DNA from 2 places in the Paenibacillus sp. EB106-05-06-XG162 genome. Region 2 is predicted to be linked to the other one. Evidence: riboswitches for the same ligand, from Rfam matches in the RefSeq annotation. Region 2 holds a riboswitch; the other holds the start of a gene.

Region 1 (3,586 bases), on a different contig from region 2:
ATCGTCTTCATATGGTCGAACAAAGCTTGATTATCCTGTTCTTCCGCTTCTGCAGCTTTATCGTTCGCATCTGCTTCGATACCAAGATCGCCGCTGGATACGGATTTGAAGGCTTTTTCCTTGTAATTCATGATCATCTTGATCGCGAACTCATCGATATCATCCGTGAGGTACAAGATTTCGTAGCCTTTGTCCGCCACAAGCTCGGTCTGTGGAAGCTTCTCGATCCGCTCGACGGATTCTCCTGCTGCGTAGTAGATGTACTTCTGATCTTCCGGCATACGCGCGATGTATTCATCCAGCGTAACCAGCTTCTTCTCGGTGGAAGAGTAGAACATCAGCAGGTCTTGCAGTGTTTCTTTGTTCATGCCGTAGTCGCTGTATACACCGTATTTTAGCTGTCTGCCGAAGGCTTTGAAGAACTGCTCATACTTCTCGCGGTCATCCTTCAAGAGGCTAGATAATGCACTCTTAATTTTGTTCTTGATATTCTTCGCGATCAAGCTCAGTTGACGGTTATGCTGCAGCATCTCTCGGGAAATATTGAGGGAAAGATCTTCGGAGTCGACCAAACCTTTGACGAAGCTGAAGTAGTCCGGCAGCAGGTCTGCGCATTTATTCATGATCAATACACCGTTAGAGTAGAGCTCAAGGCCTTTCTCATATTCTTTCGTGTAATAATCGAAAGGTGTACTCTCAGGAATGTAGAGGATCGCATTATAGACGACAGCACCGTCTGCACTGATATGAAGATGCTTCAGCGGCTTGTCGAATCCGTAGCGTTTCTCCGCATAGAAATTATCGTAATCCTCGGCAGTTAACTCGTTTTTATTTTTGCGCCAGATCGGCACCATGCTGTTAATCGTCTGCTCTTCTTGGTAATCCTCAAGCTCTTCGCTGCCTTCAACTGGACGCTTTCCTTGCACATCCATCTTAATCGGGTAGCGGATGAAGTCGGAATATTTCTTGATGATGGATTTGAGGCGATATTCCTCTACATATTCATCGTATTGATCTTCTTCCGTATTCGGCTTGATGTTGAGGACAATTTCCGTTCCCACTGTAGCCTTATCGCATGGCTCAATCGTGTAGCCGTCAGCACCTGCTGATGCCCATACATAAGCTTCGTCACTTCCGAAAGCCTTACTGTATACCTTCACTTCGTCTGCGACCATGAAGGCCGAATAGAAGCCGACGCCGAATTGACCGATGATGTTGTGTCCGTCTTTCGCTTCGTTCTCTTTCTTGAAGGCTAGCGATCCGCTCTTCGCGATCACGCCGAGATTGTTCTCAAGGTCTTCCTTCGTCATCCCGATCCCCGTATCGGTAATCGTAAGCGTACGAGCTTCTTTGTTCGCAGTGACCTTAATGAAATAATTCTCTTTGTCAAAAACAAGATTGTCATTGCTAAGGGCCATATAGTACATTTTGTCAATGGCATCACTCGCGTTCGAGATTAACTCACGCAGGAAAATTTCTCTCTGCGTATAGATGGAGTTAATCATCATTTCGAGTAATCGTTTGGATTCGGCTTGAAATTGCTTCTTAGTCATGTATAAATCTCCTTTCAAGGTTAAAAAATCAGATATGTGTTGCTGCTATGATTATGTAGTACGGCTGCAAGGGTGATTAGCACTCTGGATGAATGAGTGCTAATTCTTATTTCTATATACCATATTCCAAAATTGGGTGTCAATAGCGGAGAGTACGTCTCATCTGAGAATCAAGGGGTGCATCTTAAGATCATCTCTGCTAAAATAAGAAAAAAAGCGGGATGTGACTGGCGAAAATGAGTGGAATGAACCACGAGGAAGCCTCCCGCTCTAACGATCCGTTCGCCTGGGGAAAAGTATTTGCAGAAGATTCGTATGGTACGAGTCTGCTGTGAATGCTTTTTTTTGTTTCTTATTTTATTCAAATAGGGAGGTTGTCGAAATGACGACAATAATGAAGGCGAAGGAAGCAGCAGACCAAGTGTATGAGAACGTGAAGCAGCATGTAGAAGAATGGAAGGGGAAAGGGCACGAGCCTCGGCTAGCCGTCATCCTGGTGGAAGGGGACCCGGCATCCGCATACTATGCGCAGTCGAAGCAGAAGATTGCACAGCGGATCGGGATTGCATTCGATCTCTATGAATACCCGCAAGCGGTGCATGAGGAAGAGATTATGCAGCAAGTCGCACGGTTAAATACTGACCCGGCGGTACACGGGATTATGCTGGAGCTCCCTTTGCCGAAGCATCTATCGGCGACAACCATCGTGAATGCGATCACACCATGGAAAGATATTGATGGGGTGACCCCGAGCAATCAGCGAGCGACCATTACAGGGGAAGTGGGACTCTATCCGGCTACGCCGCAGGCTTGCATTCAGCTCCTGAAGCATTACGGCTATCCATTGGAAGGGAAGAATGTGACCTTGATCGGTCGGGGACAGACGGTAGGATTGCCGCTCTTCCATCTGCTTCAGCATGAACAAGCGACTGTGACAGTCTGCCATTCGAGAACGCCAGATCTTGCGATGCATCTGCATCATGCGGATATTGCGATTGCAGCGGTAGGGCGCGCGCATATGATTCAACCGAATATGGTGCATGCGAAGCTCGTCTTCATTGATGCAGGCATTAATGAAACGGATGAAGGGAAGATTGTCGGAGATATTTCGCCTGACGTGGCTCCACATGTACAAGCCGTATCCCCCGTACCTGGCGGCGTCGGGACGTTAACGACGGCCATTCTCTATCAGAATCTCATGAAAGCCATCCGTCTGCAGAAGGAGGTGCGTTAATCATGCGTACGAACCAATGGGATCAATCCATTCGGACTTTTATAGAACAAGCGGGGAGCTCAAGTCCTACACCGGGTGGAGGCAGTGTCGCTGCGCTTGTTGCGGCATTAGGGGCCTCGATGACCTCGATGGTAGGCAACCTCTCGCAAGGAGAGAAATATGCAGCTTATCAGGAGCAGATCCATGAGACATTAGAGCGGGTGAACACGCTCACGACAATCTATGAACAACTGCTTGCGCAGGATATGGATTGCTTCGAGCAGTACGTGGCCGCTCTCAAGCTGCCGCGGAACTCCGAATCGGAGAAAGAAGCACGTAAACAGGCGCTGGAACAAGCGACGATTCAGGCGATTGATGTGCCGATCCGTCTGATCGAAGCTTGTCTTGCGGGGATGCGGTACGCGAAGGGAATTGCGGATTGTTGCAATCCGCATGTGCTCTCTGATCTAGGAATCAGCGCGATCTTGCTCGAGGCTGCGGCACAATCGGCTTTGTTGACGGCTCAGATCAATCTAGTGTCTTTGAAAGATTCGTCGCTGCAGCATAAATATAACGACACGATCACGCAATTGATGCAGGACATCGATGCGTTCAAACAGGAGACCATGGTCACGGTAAGAAGCCGTATGGGCGTGTAACGACCGTCCCGCTCACTTGAATGTAGAGCACCCTACCGATTATACTTGAAGTATTCTTCCAAATTGAGGTGAACGGAACATGGCTTTCCAAATGATTCGAGGTAGATAGTCTCCGGGCTGGGTAACACGCGTACCAGCTATCAAGGGGGTCGTATGCCCTT
Region 2 (3,586 bases):
CGCCAAGCGATGCCATCGCGGCATCGACGGAGCAGATTACGGGCGCGAGTCGCCATGCTGGCGACAGCGCCTTAGCGCAAGGCACAGCGGAGCAGGCCGCTCCTGCGGACGACGACGCAAGCCATACCCCACGTTCGCCGGGGATGAAATACGCGCACTATGCGCCGCGCGGGACCATGCGCATCGTCAAGGGCGAAGCGCCAGGACAAGTCTCGGCTTGGATTCAAGCCGAGCTCGATGCTGCATCGCAGCGCGGGGAACGCAGCGGGGTACTTGCCTTCGACGAGCATATCGCCGCGTATCGCGCGGATGTCGTCGTCTCCTGTGGCAGCTTGCATGCGTTGGAGCATGCCGCGCAGCGACTCTATGCCGCGCTGCGTGAATTCGACGAGCAGGGCGTCACGTTCATTCTCGCCGAAGCTTGTCCTGAAGACGGGATTGGCCTTGCGGTCATGAACCGGCTCGTGAAGGCTGCAGGTCACCGAATCATCCAGCTCTAAATTTCGGTTACTCATCCCCTGTTCTACTGCGTTGTTTCTCCCTTGTCCCACAATTTCAATGTATCTTTCCGGCCCTGTCCGCATATGGTTGTACAAGATCATATGGACAATGGAGGAACGTAGATGGAAACGGGCATAGCAATTTGGGGCGAGCTAATCACCATACTGGTCATGGCCGTTGCGTTAGGGTTTGATGCCTTCTCGCTCGGACTGGGTATCGGTATGAAAGGGATTCGCGTGCGAGAGATTATTAAGATCGGGGCTGTTGTTGCGATCTTTCATATCTTGATGCCGCTAGCTGGGTTGTACATGGGGCGGTATTTGGGGGCGCTGCTCGGTAATGTTGCGACGCTCGCTGCAGGCGGGCTGCTGCTATTGCTCGGTGGACATATGATATATAGCTCCCTGCGGGGAGATGCCGTTCAATCCATTAATTATCGCAGCAGTTGGGCGATTGTTTTATTTTCCCTCTCCGTGAGTATCGATTCCTTCTCCGTAGGTGTATCCTTAGGCATGTTCCCTATTAACTTATGGCTGACGATTTTATCCTTTGGACTGTGCGGCGGGATTATGTCGATCCTGGGGCTTATGCTTGGCAGCCAAGTTAGTCATCGTCTAAGCGAATATGGCGAGGCGTTTGGCGGTGTTATTTTATTTACATTTGGCGTATTATTTATTTTATAATTTGAATTCGATGAGACGAATTTAATCTAGCAAGCAAAAAGGAGATGAGCGTGTGATGAACATCTTATTCGTGTGCACCGGGAACACATGCCGGAGTCCGATGGCAGAAGCGCTGCTGCGCAAGCTTGCGAAGGATGCAAATCTGGATATCGAAGTTCGTTCGGCGGGTGTTGCAGCGTCGCAGGGCGCGTCCATCTCGAGAAATGCGGTTACGGCGCTGCAAGACCATCAGATTGATGCTGCGGGTTCCTCATCTACGCCACTCACCGGTTGGGAAGTCGAATGGGCAGATCTGATTCTGACGATGACGAGCGGACATAAGCAGCACGTTGTTCAACAGTTCCCTGGCTCGATTGAGCATACTTATACGCTCAAGGAATATGTGGAAATGGACGAGCAAGTCATTGCAGATTTGATTACGCTTGAAGAGCGCATTGCTGACTGGCAGATGAAGCATGCCTTAGGTGAGCCGATTCCGGATTCGGACCGAGCAGCCATCATTGCGCTGCAACAGCGCATTCCCAGCTTTGATATAAGTGATCCGTATGGCGGTTCTCTGGGAGAATATCGTCATTGCTTGGCCGAAATTCATAGCGCATTATTGAAGCTGCTGAAGCGTGCACAAGGCTGAAAATGCCCCATTGATTTTCATGATCGTTTGAGATATGATGATCCTATCGAGACAGATCCGATGTAACTGGCGACGAAGTGGATATTACCACGGTGGAGCATCGGAACATACGGCCGGTCGCCTGGGCAAAAGAGCAAAGACGTGGATGCGACGCGTCATGCTCTTTTTTTCGTTTTTTCCCCAAAAATTAGGTATACTATAAGAGGTTGTTCAAAAAGTCATCCGGTTTTTTGAACACATATTGTTATGGAATACGATTACGATGGGGTAGCAGGAGGAACGACTATGAAAATCGCTATTGGCGCAGACCACGCAGGAACGCTTCTCAAAGACGGGCTAATTCAAGTTATACGTTCATTAGGACATGATGTGGAAGATCTCGGTTGCAATTGTACGGATTCAGTTGATTATCCGGATTATGCGATTGCTGTATGTGAGCAAGTAGTGAAGGGGCAAGCTGATCGTGGAATTCTTGTCTGTGGGACAGGAATTGGCATGAGCATCGCAGCGAATAAAGTTCCAGGTATCCGTTGTGCATTGGTGCATGATCTTTTCTCCGCAAAAGCAACGCGTGAACATAACAATACGAATGTACTGGCAATGGGTGAACGCGTGATTGGTCCAGGCATTGCAGAGGAAATCGTGAAAGTATGGCTGGATACACCGTTTAGCGAAGGGCCGCGTCACGTGAACCGTGTGAACAAAGTGAATCAAATCGAGCAGCAATATCGCTCCTAGAAGACTCTTTTTCAGTGGAAGAAGTGAAAGGAGACGGTTACGATGAATCAACAAGAACAAGAATCTATTCAGCAGCAAGTCGAGCAGATCCTACGTGAGCTTGTCGAGGCGGCATCGATTCGAGCAGGTCAGATCGTCGTGATCGGCACGAGCACCAGCGAAGTCGTAGGTCAGCGTATCGGGACCAGCGGTGCCGAGGCGATAGCGGCCGAATTGTATGCGGGTCTTGAGAAAGTTCGCAGTGAAATCGGCTTCTATCTCGCCTTTCAATGCTGTGAGCATTTGAATCGAGCGCTTGTCGTCGAACGCGCAGCGGCAGAATACTATCGACTCGATGAGGTGTCTGCAGTACCAATTGCGAAAGCCGGCGGATCGATGGCGTCATATGCGTATCGTCATCTTACGGAGCCATGTCTCGTGGAGACCATCGAAGCGCATGCGGGGATAGACATTGGGGAGACGCTCATTGGTATGCATTTACGCCACGTTGCTGTTCCTGTACGTCCATCGATTAAGCAGGTGGGGCAGGCACGCGTGACGATGGCTAGAACGAGGCCGAAGCTAATCGGTGGCGAACGAGCAGTTTATACGTGCAATTAGCACTCAATATATTGGAGCCTTGCTCCGCTAATCATGAGGAGGAATTGGAAATGGTAGATCATTTGAGACAGGCAGATCCTGAAGTATTGAAAGCAATGGACTTGGAGCTTCAACGCCAGCGCAACAACATTGAGTTGATCGCATCAGAGAACATCGTGAGCGAAGCGGTTATGGAAGCGATGGGAACCGTTCTTACGAATAAATATGCAGAAGGCTACCCAGGCAAACGTTATTATGGCGGTTGTGAACATGTCGACATCGTGGAAGATATCGCTAGAGACCGTGCCAAAGAATTGTTCGGTGCTGAACATGCCAACGTGCAGCCTCACTCCGGTGCACAAGCGAACATGGCAGTTTACCTAGCGGCATTGAAACCTGGTGACACGGTTCTCGGTATGAACCTTGCCCATGGCGGTCACTTAACGCATGGTAG

Evidence for each region. Region 2 has a riboswitch for ZMP and ZTP ahead of rpiB (ribose 5-phosphate isomerase B). Riboswitches for the same ligand answer to the same signal wherever they lie in the genome.
Region 1: it holds a riboswitch for ZMP and ZTP, as region 2 does, so the genes downstream of both, AC3WU2_RS22520 (bifunctional 5,10-methylenetetrahydrofolate dehydrogenase/5,10-methenyltetrahydrofolate cyclohydrolase) here and rpiB (ribose 5-phosphate isomerase B) in region 2, are expected to answer to the same signal.

The regions. Positions count from the first base shown of each region.
Region 1 is NZ_JBYTDT010000012.1:182,195-185,780, reverse strand. Features, by position in the region: gene htpG (molecular chaperone HtpG) at 1-1,553, opposite strand, end outside; ZMP/ZTP riboswitch at 1,767-1,852, shown strand; gene AC3WU2_RS22520 (bifunctional 5,10-methylenetetrahydrofolate dehydrogenase/5,10-methenyltetrahydrofolate cyclohydrolase) at 1,936-2,787, shown strand; gene AC3WU2_RS22515 (cyclodeaminase/cyclohydrolase family protein) at 2,790-3,425, shown strand.
Region 2 is NZ_JBYTDT010000002.1:322,967-326,552, forward strand. Features, by position in the region: gene AC3WU2_RS07285 (L-threonylcarbamoyladenylate synthase) at 1-500, shown strand, start outside; gene AC3WU2_RS07290 (manganese efflux pump MntP) at 624-1,184, shown strand; gene AC3WU2_RS07295 (low molecular weight protein arginine phosphatase) at 1,240-1,815, shown strand; ZMP/ZTP riboswitch at 1,868-1,949, shown strand; gene rpiB (ribose 5-phosphate isomerase B) at 2,101-2,553, shown strand; gene AC3WU2_RS07305 (TIGR01440 family protein) at 2,596-3,153, shown strand; gene glyA (serine hydroxymethyltransferase) at 3,204-3,586, shown strand, end outside.